DNA from 3 places in the Massilia sp. Soil_C_3 genome. Region 3 is predicted to be linked to each of the others. Evidence: predicted binding sites of a transcription regulator. Region 3 holds the regulator's gene; each other region holds the start of a gene.
The links. The regulator LexA, encoded in region 3, represses DNA repair genes until DNA is damaged. The targets are predictions, from matches to a motif close to ACTGTATNNNNATACAGT.
Positions count from the first base shown of each region.

Region 1: AC3A6F_RS16905 (VRR-NUC domain-containing protein) is a predicted target of LexA. The motif match lies at 1,527-1,544, and genes of this name have one in related genera.
Region 2: AC3A6F_RS14560 (DNA topoisomerase IV subunit B) is a predicted target of LexA. The motif match lies at 2,445-2,462, and genes of this name have one in related genera.

Region 1 is NZ_JBDGJG010000007.1:382,718-387,023, forward strand. Features, by position in the region: gene AC3A6F_RS16895 (M15 family metallopeptidase) at 1-751, opposite strand, end outside; gene AC3A6F_RS16900 (hypothetical protein) at 811-1,455, shown strand; gene AC3A6F_RS16905 (VRR-NUC domain-containing protein) at 1,558-3,216, shown strand; gene AC3A6F_RS16910 (ATP-dependent DNA helicase) at 3,223-4,306, shown strand, end outside.
Region 2 is NZ_JBDGJG010000006.1:356,181-360,486, forward strand. Features, by position in the region: gene parC (DNA topoisomerase IV subunit A) at 1-227, opposite strand, end outside; gene AC3A6F_RS14560 (DNA topoisomerase IV subunit B) at 381-2,378, opposite strand; gene AC3A6F_RS14565 (response regulator) at 2,551-3,378, shown strand; gene AC3A6F_RS14570 (gamma-glutamyl-gamma-aminobutyrate hydrolase family protein) at 3,445-4,306, shown strand, end outside.
Region 3 is NZ_JBDGJG010000016.1:13,910-18,215, forward strand. Features, by position in the region: gene rplI (50S ribosomal protein L9) at 1-350, opposite strand, end outside; gene rpsR (30S ribosomal protein S18) at 382-672, opposite strand; gene priB (primosomal replication protein N) at 702-992, opposite strand; gene rpsF (30S ribosomal protein S6) at 1,038-1,436, opposite strand; gene lexA (transcriptional repressor LexA) at 1,720-2,349, shown strand; gene AC3A6F_RS24960 (tetratricopeptide repeat protein) at 2,483-3,199, opposite strand; gene AC3A6F_RS24965 (cystathionine gamma-synthase family protein) at 3,320-4,306, opposite strand, start outside.

The DNA of each region.
Region 1 (4,306 bases), on a different contig from region 3:
CGGCCACCTGGCCATACAGCTGGTAGCCGCGCATGGCCCACGGATCTTTTTCCGTGATCACCAGCTTGCCGTCGCGCAGGAAGGCGCAGTCGGCCGCCAGGCCGTACTGGTGCCAGCTCTGGAAGGCGCGCGCATTGGTCACGTGGCCGCCGCTTGCAGCCAGCTCATCCTGGCGCGCCGGACTGCGGTAGCCTTCGAGCAGCGCCATCTCGTAGCCATGCTGTTCCTTCATGATCTTGAACGCCAGCAGCAGGCGCTGGCTGAAGTCGGGATGCAGCAAGCCCCAGTTGCGGCTGGCGCCGACCAGCATCGGCCGCACCAGTTCGACCTCTGCCGTGGTGAACACGCCCGGCGGCAGCGCCACCGGCGGCACCAGCTGCTCGCCGGCCAGCAGCGCCGCCACCTGCTCGTCGGGCAAGGCGGTGCTGCCCTCGTACACCGGCAGCATGGCCGGATTGCTCAGGGCCAGCGCCAGCAGCGATGGGATCAACACCGCCGGGGCGCCGATGGCTAGCAGCACCTGGTGGCGGCGCACTCCCTGCACGACCCGCTCGCGCAGCGACAAAGTGACGCTGTCGCGCATGGCGCCGGCGGCGCGTGTGCCGGCATGGCCCCAGGCCCCGGCGCGGCCGGCCAGGCCGCGCACGACATACATTCCGCGCGACATCCAAGCGCGTCCACTTGGAAAAAGAACAAGCCAAGCCAGGCCTGAAGCTAGACAAACGTACAGAAGGGCGATAAAGATCAGCATCGTACTCCCCAGGATTGTTTCTAATCAGAACAGCAGAAGCCAATCTTAGGAGTAATGTCGTGCGTCCATCAGACGAAAATCAAGACAACCGCATGCATGCCCATATGCGTCCCAACCTGATGTCGTCGTCGCGCCGCGGCGGCCGTGAAGACAGCATCCTCGCCAAGCTCGAACGCGAGCCGGCGCGCCGCGCTGGTACCGGCCATGGCGCGCGCCTGGCCTGGTATGGCGCGGCGGTGGCGGTCACAGTGGGTTTGACGGCGATGCTGGCCTGGCTGGCGGCCGGCGCCGGCCCGGCGCCGCTCGGGGCGGGGCCGGACCAGATGGCGGAGATCGCTCCTGCGCCGATCGCGACGGCCGTGATCGTCGACGCCGTGCCAGAGCCAGTGCTGGCGGCGCCCCCGCCAGCGCCCATTCCCCCGCTGCGGCTGCTCGAGCCGGAAGCCGTGCCCGCGGCCCCGGCCAAGGCCGCGCCGGCGCGCCGTCCGGAACCGCGCGCCGCCACGCCTCACCCCCGCGCCCAGGCATCTCGCCAACCCGCGCGCCAGGCCGCGCGTCCTGCCAGGACGGTCAATCCGGCGCGCGCCGGCCAGTCCCAGGACGACAGCGACGTGGCCCTGATCTCGGCCGTCATCTACCATGCCAACGGCCATGCCGCGCCGGCGGAAGGCGAATCCGCCCCCGCTCCCCCGCCTGCCCGCTAGCCGTGGCAAATAGGCCGCACTTTCCACGGTGCGGCCACACCGGCCCGGCGACTGGCGCCAGTAAACGCTATACTGTATATAAGTACAGGTGGGCGTTCGGTCATGATCAGGGTGTTGGAACACGAGTTTTATTATCTGGATAACTTCCAGCGGGTCCTCGACTGGATCGGCGAACGCTATGGCGACTTGCTGGACGACGGCGAACAGGCCTTCCTGGCCCTGTTCCCCACCCTGCCGCACAATGCGCGCGCCCTGTTCGTGCGCATGGTCATGCGCAAGGGCAATCTGTTCCGGGCCAGCAAACTGAGCTATGCCGAGATCGGCTGCCCGGTCGAGGCCGCCGCGCACCTGCTCGGCACCGGCTGGATCGAGGCCGACCCCGCACTCACGCTCGACGAGTTGTTCGACCTGCTGTCCAAGCCCGAGCTCGCCGATGCCTTCGGCGCGCAGCTGCCGCGCAAGACGGCGCGCAAGGAAGAACAGCTGGACGCCCTGCGCCCCGTGTTCCCCGAGGCGCGGCGCTTCTCCGGCTGGCATCCGGCCTGTCCCGACGTCGCCTGGCGCATCCTGGTCAAGCCGCTGTGCGACCGCCTGCGCCTGGTCTTTTTCGGCAACCTGCACCAGGGCTGGACCGATTTCGTGCTGTCCGACCTGGGCCTGTTCCGCTACGAGAGCGTGGACATCTCGCCCGCCTCGCGCGGTTTCCGCCAGCGCGCCGACGTCGACCACTACCTGCAGCTGCATGCCTGCCGCGAGCGCTTCGCCGCCGGCGAAGACGTGGACGAGGTGGTGCGCGACCTGCCCGTGCACACCTTCGACAACGACTGGCTCGAGAGCCGGCGCGAAAAACTGACGTTCCAGATCGGCCAGCACTACGAAAAGCTGAAGGACTGGGACGGCGCCTTTGCCGCCTATGCACGCTGCCGCTTTCCCGGCGCGCGGGCGCGCGCGATCCGCGTGCTAGAGAAACACGAGCGCTTCGACGAGGCCCATGCCCTGTTGACCGTGGCCCAGGCCACGCCCGAGAACGACGCCGAGCGCCAGCACCTGGCCCGCATCGCGCCGCGCCTGGCGCGCCGCCTTGGGCACGCGCGCCTGGCGCCGCGCGCCAAGACCCACATCGAGCGCATCGAACTGAACCTGGCGCCACCGAATGGCGAGCGCTGGGTCGAGGGCGCCGTGCGCGGCCACCTGCACGGGGCCGATGCGCCCGTGTTCTACGTCGAGAACGCGCTGGCCAACTCCCTGTTCGGGCTGCTGTGCTGGCGCGCCGTGTTCGCCGCCATCCCGGGCGCCTTCTTCCACCCCTTCCACCGCGGCCCGGCCGACCTGCACAGCGCCGACTTCCACCAGCGCCGGCAGGCCGAATTCGCCGCCTGCCTGGCGGAGCTGGACAGCGGCAGCTACCGCGACACGATCCGGCTCACGTATCAGGAAAAAGCCGGCCTGCAGTCGCCCTTCGTCCACTGGGACGGCGTCACGCCCGAACTCATCGAGCTGGCCCTGGCCTGCATCCCGCCGGCCCACCTGCGCAGGTGGTGCGAACGCATCCTGGCCGACGTCAAGGAAAACCGCACGGGCTTCCCCGACCTGATCCAGTTCTGGCCGCTTGAGGCCCGCTACCTGATGATCGAAGTGAAAGGCCCGGGCGACCGCCTGCAGGACAACCAGCTGCGCTGGATCGACTACTGCGCGGCGCACGATATGCCGGTGGCGGTGTGCTACCTGCAATGGGCCGAGACTACCGAGATGGCGGCGTAGTAAGACGTGAACTACACCATCGCCGTACGCGCCCTGTGCGAATTCACCGCCAAGCAGGGTGACCTCGACCTGCGCTTCACCCCCTCCCCCAGCGCCCAGGAAGGCATTGCCGGCCACGCCGTCGTGGCCGGCCGCCGCGGCGACGGCTACCGCAGCGAGGTCGCGCTGTCCGGCCAGTGGAACGACTTGCACGTACGCGGCCGCGCCGACGGCTACGACGCCAATGAAAACCTGATCGAAGAGGTCAAGACCCACCGCGGCCGTGCCGACGCCATCCCCGACAACCACCGCCACCTGCACTGGGCCCAGCTGCGCGTCTACGGCCACCTGATGTGCCAGGAACAGGGCATGGATTCGGTCAACCTGGCCCTGGTCTACTACGACATCGCCAGCGGCGTCGAAACCGTGCTGCGCGAAACGCGCGACAGCGCCTGGCTGCGTGCGCATTTCGAGGAGCTGTGCCAACGCTTTTCGGGCTGGGCCGCCAGCGAAGCGGCGCACCGCGCGGCGCGCGATGCCGCATTGACCGGGCTGTCGTTCCCGCACGCCGACTTCCGTCCCGGCCAGCGCCAGCTGGCCGAAAGCATCTACCGCGCCAATGCCGGCGGCCGTTGCCTGCTGGCGCAAGCGCCGACCGGCATCGGCAAGACCGTGGGCAGCCTGTTCCCGGTGCTCAAGGCCATGCCGCGCGAGAAGCTGGATAAAGTATTCTTCCTGGCCGCGAAGACGCCTGGGCGGCGCCTGGCGCTGGACGGCGCGGCGACCCTGTGCGGCGCCAGCCAGGCGCCGCTGCGGGTGCTGGAACTCACCGCGCGCGACAAGGCCTGCGAGCATCCCGACAAGGAGTGCCACGGCGAGTCCTGCCCGCTGGCGCGCGGTTTCTACGACCGCCTGCCGGCCGCCCGCGCGGCCGCGGCCGAGGTGCTCGTGCTGGACCGCGAGGCGCTGCGCGAAGTCGCCCTGGCGCACGAGGTCTGTCCCTATTACCTGGGCAGCGAGATGGCGCGCTGGTCCGACATGATCGTCGGCGACTATAACTATTATTTCGACGGCAGCGCCATGCTGTACGCGCTCGCGCTGAACAACGGCT
Region 2 (4,306 bases), on a different contig from region 3:
GCCGACTTGCGCGGCTTGGCGGTCGGGCCCAGGCCCAGTTCGTTCATCGCGTACAGGATGCGGCGCTGGACCGGCTTCTGGCCGTCCGACACGTCCGGCAGCGCGCGGCCCTTGACCACCGAGACGGCGTAGTCGAGGTAGGCGCGCTCGGCGAAGGTGGACAGGGTGAGCGTCTCGACGTCCGAGGGCTCGTGTTGTTGTTCAAAGAGACTTGGTTGATTCGTCATGATGTGTGTTCGATGTTCTGCGGGGGCGCTTGGGTGTGCGGAGAAACTTGGGTCCCCGCCTGCGCGGGGACGACGTGTTCGGGCCACTGGCCGAAAGACCGTCGTTCCCGCGCAGGCGGGAACCCAAGTTCAGCTAACAAACCACTAACCTCATCAGATATCCGCCTCCGTCTCATTGCCGTGTTCCTCGATCCAGGCGCGGCGCGCCGCGGCTTCGCCTTTGCCCATCAGCATATTGAAGCGCGATGCCGATTCGGCGTGGTCGTACTGGCCGAAGGCCACCGGCAGCAGGCGGCGGGTGTCCGGGTTCATGGTGGTTTCCCACAGCTGCTCGGCGTTCATCTCGCCCAGGCCCTTGAAGCGCGAGATGCTCCACACGCCTTCCTTCAGGCCTTCTTTCTTGAGCTTGTCCTCGATCGCCAGCAGTTCGCCGTCGTCCAGCGCATACAGCTTCTGGATCGGCTTCTTGCCGCGCGCCGGCACGTCGACCCGGTACAACGGCGGACGCGCGATGCAGATATTGCCGTTGCCGAACAGGGCAGGGAAGTGCTTGAAGAACAAGGTCAGCAGCAGCACCTGGATGTGCGAACCGTCGACGTCCGCATCCGACAGGATGCAGATCTTGCCGTAGCGCAGACCAGACAGGTCGGGCGAGTCGCCGACGCCGTGCGGATCGACGCCGATCGCCACCGAGATATCGTGGATTTCGTTATTGGCGAACAGGCGGTCGCGGTCGGTTTCCCAGGAGTTGAGCACCTTGCCGCGCAGCGGCAGGATGGCCTGGAATTCCTTGTCGCGGCCCATCTTGGCCGAGCCGCCGGCCGAGTCGCCCTCGACCAGGAACAGCTCGTTGCGCGTGATGTCGGTCGATTCGCAATCGGTCAGCTTGCCCGGCAACACCGCCACGCCGGACGATTTCTTCTTCTCGACTTTTTGCAGCGAACGCAGGCGCGACTGGGCCTGCTTGATGACGAGTTCGGCCAGCTTCTTGCCGTATTCGACGTGCTGGTTCAGCCACAGTTCGAGCGGCGGTTTGGTAAACGTCGACACCAGCTTGAGCGCATCGCGCGAATTCAGGCGTTCCTTGGTCTGGCCCTGGAATTGCGGGTCCAGCACCTTGGCCGACAGCACGAACGAGACGCGCGCGAACACGTCCTCGGGCAGCAGCTTGACGCCTTTCGGCAGCAGGCCGTGCAGCTCGACGAAGTTCTTCACCGCGCCGAACAGGCCGTCGCGCAGGCCGGCTTCGTGGGTGCCGCCGCTCACGGTCGGGATCAGGTTGACGTAGGACTCGCGCACCACGCCGCCTTCCTCGGTCCAGGCCACGACCCAGTCGGCGCCTTCGCCCTCGGCGAAGCTGTCGTCGCCCGCGGCGGCGAACTGCGCGCCTTCGAACAGCGGGATCAGGGTCTCGCCGCTGGAACTTTGGGCCAGCGCTTCGTTCAGGTAGCCGCGCAGGCCTTCGTCGTAGCGCCAGGTCTGGACGTCGCCGGTCTTGCCGTTGGTGAGCGTGACCGTCACGCCCGGCAGCAGCACCGCCTTCGAGCGCAGCAGGCGCTGCAGGTCGCCCAGCGGGATGTTCGGGGAATCGAAATATTGTCCGTCCGGCCAGGCGGTGACGCGGGTGCCGTTCTTCTTGCCGCCACGTTCGGCAGGGCTGGAAGTGAGCGGCTCGATCACGTCGCCATTGGCAAATACCAGCTTGTGCTGGCCGTTGCCCTGGTCGTCGCGCCGCCACACCTCGATCTCGAGGCGCTTCGACAGCGCATTGGTGACCGAGACGCCGACCCCGTGCAGGCCGCCCGAGAAGGCGTAGGCGCCGCCCGAGCCCTTGTCGAACTTGCCGCCGGCGTGCAGGCGGGTGAACACGATCTCGACCGTGGACACGCCTTCTTCCGGGTGGATACCGACCGGGATGCCGCGGCCGTCGTCCTCGACCGTGATCGAACCGTCCGGGTTCAGGGTCACGCCAATGTTCTTGCAGTGACCGCCCAGCGCTTCGTCGGAGGCGTTGTCGATCACCTCCTGGATGATATGGAGCGGATTCTCCGTCCGGGTGTACATGCCCGGACGCTGTTTCACAGGTTCGAGTCCCTTGAGGACGCGGATGGATGATTCGCTGTAGTCTGGAGCGGGTTTCTTGGAGGCCATCTTGAAGATTGATTGTCGAATGCTCCGGCATTCTAACTTGTCGGGAGGAAAAGGTTGGGCTTTTTTACTGTTTAAATATACAGTAGTTTGCGCTGTGACGTGCTTTTCGCTTCGCACGTTTGTGCTAGATTAAGCCAGATAATCACGGCAATGCCAGGGAGGGGCGTTACCGATGCACTTGTCCAGCTATCCGTTTACCATTCGCCTGATCGGGTTTACCCCGGCTGAAAGCGCGCGGCTCGACGCCCTGCTGGCGCGGGCGCCGGGCGTGGGGCCGTCGTATTCTTGCCTGCATGACGATAGTTTGCAAGAGCCGGACCTGTATATCGCCAACGGCGACAGCCCCACCGCGCTGACCCGGCTCGGCTGCCTGCCGCCGGGATCGCTGCAGCCGGCGCTCGTGATCGGCAACCCCGGCGCCGAGCCCTGGCGCACCCTGGCGCGGCCGGTCGACTCGCTGCAACTGTATGAAGCCCTGGCCGAACTGCTCGATAACCGGGTCCAGGTGCTGGTGCAGCAGAGCACCCGCACCGTCCGGCGCGTGCTGGCCGAACGCCGCCGCCGTCCGCGCCTGGCGCCGGACTGCGAAACGCCGGCATTCTACACGCGCCAGCGTCGTGGTCCGGTAGATGGGGCCGTCCTGATCGTCGACAAGGAATGCCAGCTGCGTAACCAGGTGGCGCGCGTGCTCGGCCCGCGCCGGGTGCCGGTGGAATGGACCGACAGCCTGTGCGCGGCGGTGCGCCTGTGCGACGAAACGAAGGTAGCGCTGGTGTTGATCAACACGGCGGCGGTCGGCATCGAACCGTATGAGGTGTGCAGCTCGATCAAGTCGCAGGACGGAGCGCAGCGCACGCCGGTGGTGTTCCTGGTCGAGCAATCCTTTTACTACGACAGCGTGCGTGCGCGCCGCGCCGGGGCGCGCGGCCTGCTCACGACGCCGGTCGCCGGCCGCCACTGGATGCTGACCTTTCAGAAGCTGCTGGATCTCCCGGTGTAGGGAAGACGCGACGTTTTGTAACAACTTTATATCGTGCGAAGCAATGGGGAAGTTATATTAATAACCATGGCTGAAGACGATCAAATCAAGCGCAAGGACGATCCAACCGCGGACATCGACGAGCGCCGCGAAACGCGCGTGCGCGTGCCCGATCGCCGTGCGAGCGGCGGCCAGACCGCGCGCGGGCCGGCGCGCTACCTGCGCGATGGCGACAATGCCGTCGCCCTGGCAGGCCGGGTCATTACCTCACGTTTCCGTTCGCTGCGCGAACGCTTCAACCGCGATTTCATGCAGCGCACGCTGCACATCGGCGTCTCGGCCCGTATCTTTCACCCCGCCACTGGCGCCAAGGGGCTGCTCAGCAAGAACCTGCAGTATCTCGAGGAATCGATCGCCCAGTGGGTGATGTCGCGCGACGTGCTGGTGTTCATGATTCCCACCGTCAATACCAACGGCCTGCTACACCCCAGCAATATCACCCTGCGCCACTATGCGCGCCACCTCGACGGCCTGGTGCTGCAGGGCGGGGCCGACGTGGCGCCGCAAACCTATTCCGAAACCCCGACCAAGCCCGAGTGGAGCGGCGACCGCGCGCGTGACGTCTACGAGCTCGAACTGCTGCACGAATTCGTCGACGCCGGCAAACCGGTGCTGGGCGTGTGCCGCGGTTGCCAGCTGATCAACGTCGCCTTCGGCGGCACCCTGCACCAGGACGTCGCCACCGACATGCCCGAGGCCCTGCCGCACGTGCACGATGTGTATGACGCGCACCGCCACGCCATCGTCTTCCCCAAGGGTTCGTCGCTGGGCCGCATGTTCCCCAAGGTCGAGCGGGCCATGGTGAACTCGATCCACCACCAGGCGGTCAAGGATCTGGGCCGCGACATCCGCATCGAAGCCATGTCCGAGCCCGATGGCATCATCGAGG
Region 3 (4,306 bases):
GGCAGGCGAACGGCAGCTTTTTCGACCGGGAAGCCTTGCTTGGTCAGCGCTTCAGCGATGTCAGCGTTGGTGACCGAACCGAACAGACGGCCGTCGACGCCGGCCTTCTGGCCGATGGTGACGGTCAGGCCGCTCAGCTTGTCGCCTTGGGCTTGGGCGGCTGCCAGTTTCTCGGCGGCTGCTTTTTCCAGTTCGGCGCGCTTGGCTTCGAACTCGGCGACGGCGCCGGCGGTAGCGCGGCGGGCCATCTTTTGTGGGATCAGGAAGTTACGTGCGTAACCGTCCTTGACTTTGACGACGTCGCCCAGGTTGCCGACGTTGAGAACTTTTTCCAACAGAATGATTTGCATGTTTTATCTCCAGGATAGCTGACGTAACCGATTAACCGTGGTGCAGGTCGGTGTACGGCAGCAGCGCCAGGTAGCGGGCGCGCTTGATGGCGGTGTCGACCTGACGCTGGTAGTGCGCCTTGGTGCCGGTCAGACGTGCTGGCATGATCTTGCCGTTTTCCTGGACGAAGTCCTTCAGGGTGTCGACGTCTTTGTAGTCAACCTGCTCAACACCAGCGGCGGTGAAGCGGCAGAATTTCTTGCGCTTGAACAGCGGGTTCTGCTGTTTGCGCTTGAGTTTTTCTTTAGCTTTGTTTTTGTCGAACTTTTTACCGAATGCCATTTGAGGCTCCTGTATATCTAAATTGCCGGTTAAGCGGCACTGAAATCAATGATGTGAAACACCAGGGCTTTGCTGTTGCGATTTTTTCGTGCAAGGAATCCATTGAAGCGGTAGCTGGCGCCGAGCTCGGCGCTGCCGAACCTGCCCGAAATCTCGCCCGCGGCGAACGCGGGGACTTCGAACTCGACCAGGCGATCGACCCCCGCCTCTCGCTGATGCGAACTGTGCATCAGGACGGCTGAAACGATCGGCACGCCGGCCGGGGTGTAGCGCAGGACATCACGCTCGGCGATGGTCGCCACGAGCTGGAACTGATTCACCCGGTTCTTCTACTACTTGCTTGTTACGAATTCCTGGAAAAAATCTTAGGCAGCGGCAGCGGCTGGAGCAGCAGCTGCAGGAGCAGCGGCTTCTGCACGGTGGCTCTTGGCTGCGTCTTCGCGCTGCACCGATTTCATCATCGGCGACGGTGCGGTTTCTGCTTTCTTCATCTTGACGGTCAGATGACGCAGAACGGCATCATTGAACTTGAATGCGGTTTCCAGCTCGACCAGGGTCTCGTTGTCGCATTCGATGTTCAGGCAGATGTAGTGTGCTTTTGGCAGCTTCTGGATCTGGTAAGCCATTTGACGGCGGCCCCAGTCTTCGACGCGATGGATGTTACCGCCGCGGCTGGTCACCGTGGTCTTGTAACGCTCGATCATCGCCGGGACTTGCTCGCTCTGGTCCGGGTGGACGATAAAAACGATTTCATAATGACGCATGCATTACTCCTTGAGGACGTTTTACATAAATGCCCACCTCGGCGTCAAGACGAGTGTGGGAAGGGAACAGCCAGCTAGTATAGCGTGAAATGGGCAAAATGGGAACCTGGCTGTCAAGCGCCTGATCCTGGCGCCACTGTCACTCGACAATTACCCTTGCACGAAGCGTATTTTTTGTGTTGCGCGCGCTTTTTTTGCGCTTTTTCGTGTATATCCCTTGCGTATAGCAGAATACTGTACAAAAATACAGTCTATCTCTACTAACCCGTTTCGCAAGATATTTATGCTCAAGCTCACTGCAAGGCAAGAACAGATCCTTAACCTGATCAAGGAAGCGATCGAGAACACGGGTTTCCCTCCGACCCGGGCCGAAATCGCGGCCGAACTGGGCTTCCGCTCGGCCAATGCGGCCGAAGAACACCTGCAAGCCCTGGCGCGCAAGGGCGCGATCGAGATTTCGCCGGGCACCTCGCGCGGCATCCGCCTGGTCGGCGCCAGCGTCGAGCAAATTCCGATGCCGCCGCCTTCCCTGATGTCGCTGCCGCTGGTCGGCCGCGTTGCTGCGGGCAATCCGATCCTGGCGCAAGAACACGTCGAAGCCACCTATAACGTCGACACCGCCATGTTCGCGGCGCGGCCCGACTTTTTGCTCAAGGTAAAAGGCTGGTCGATGCGCGACGCCGGCATCATGGATGGCGACTTCTTGGCGGTCAAGAAGATCGACAGCGCCAAGAACGGCCAGATCGTCGTCGCCCGCCTGGGCGAAGAAGTCACCGTCAAACGCTACCGCAAGACGGGCGACCTGGTCGAACTGCTGCCCGAGAACCCCGACTTCAAGATCATCGAAGTCACGCCCGACGAAGAGTTCGCGCTCGAGGGGCTGGCGGTGGGGTTGATGCGTAGCTGGAACTGATTCAGCCGTCGATCCGTCGTTCCCGCGAAGGCGGAAACCCCAGTTTGCATGAGTCGCCGCCACAATAAGCGATCGTGACGGTGCTGAGGGCTTGGGTTCCCGCCTTCGCGGGAACGACGTTTATAGGCAGTCTTTACTGCTTGGCCTTGTTGACCACCGCATTGTGCTGGTCGACAAACGCTTCGGTCGCGCTGCGCCATGCGGCGAAATCGGCCAATACCATCTTCGAATTGACTTTCGCTCCCTCGGCGATGTTCTGGCGCACCTGTTCCAGGTAGGCGGTCGATGCTTCGGTTTCCTGCTTGTTCATCAGCTTGGCGATATCGGGCGGGATGCGCTTGGTCAGCGGCGATTGCGTGTTCAGGTTGGTCACCATCTTGTTGTAGCAATCCTGCCAGCCGGTCACCGCCTTGTTCACGCGCTCGATCTCGTCATTCACCTTCGACACCGGCGGGATGCGCGGCGACGGGCAGCGGTACTCGCCGGCCTGCAACTCGGCGCCATCGTAGCCCTTGATCCAGTAATCGATCTCGGCGCGGCGTTCGACGCGCTGCTGCATGATCACGAGCGAATCGGCGGCGACCTTGTTGCCCTTGGCGGCCGACTTTTCAAACAATTCCTTTGCCTTGGCCTCGTCGACCGCGCCGGCCTCGCCATACCAGTACATCTGGCCCAGCTGCTGCTGGGCTTGTGGGTTGCCGGCATTGGCCAGCTTGGTGTACAGCTTGAGCGCACCCGCAAAGTCTTTTTTCTCGAACAGGGCATTGGCATCCTCGAGTTCGCCGGCGAAGGCGACGCCACCGGTTGCGAACAACGCCGCGAGGGACAGGCAGGACAGGAATCGTTTCATGGGCATACCGTAAGGCTGGGCTGGTAAAAGTCCATGATAGCCGTGTTTTACGGCTGGGCTCAACCGCAAAAATGACAGGGCCGGCAATTGCCGGCCCTGTCAGGACAGTTTTACTCCGCTTTACGCATCCAGCGCCTGGCGGAAGTCGCCGACCAGGTCATCGGTGTCCTCGATGCCCACCGACACCCGGATCAAGCCTTCCGCAATGCCCATGCTGGCGCGCCGCTCGGGGCCCATCTCGAAGAAGATCGTGTGCGCCACCGGAATCACGAGCGTCCGGTTGTCGCCCAGGTTCGAGGCCGGGATCGCCAGTTTAAGGCGATTCAGGTAGTCGAACGGGTCGATGTCTTCTTTCAGCTCGAAGCTCAACAGCGAGCCGCCGGAGCGGAACAGCGCATCGACGATCGCGTGCTGCGGGTGCGAAGCCAGGCCCGGGTAATGCACGGCAGCGACGCGCTCGTCGGCCTCGAGCATCGTCGCCAGCGCCAGTGCATTGGCGCAGGTGCGCTCCATGCGCAGGGCCAGCGTCTCGGCGCCGACCGCGATGTGGTGCGCCGCTTCCGGCCCCAGCGCGGCGCCGAAGTCGCGCAGCGCCTTGGCCCGCAGCTGGGCCATGCCTTGCGCACCTGGCGCCTGCTTTCTGAAGTTCTGGGCGATGTTCGGATACGCGGCCCAGTCGAAGAGGCCCGTGTCGGTCAGCGCGCCGCCCAGTGCGATGCCGTGACCGCCGATCGACTTGGTCAGCGAATTGACCACCAGCCCGGCATGCACGTCTTTCGGACGGAACAGCCAGGGCGTGGTCATCGTGTTGTCGACCACGTACAGGATGCCGCGCGCACGGCACAGTTCGCCGATACGGGCCAGGTCCGCCACCTGCGTGCGCGGATTGGCGATGGTCTCGACGAATACCAGGCGGGTGTTCGGCTGCAAGGCCGCTTCGACCTGGGCCACGTCGGTAGCGTCGACGAAACCTACATCGACGCCCTGCCCCGCCACCGTCTGCCACAGGCTGTTGGTGTTCCCGAACAGGAAGCTCGACGACACGATGTGGTCGCCGGCTTTCAACAATGCCTGGAACAGCGCGCCGATCGCCGCCATGCCGGTGCC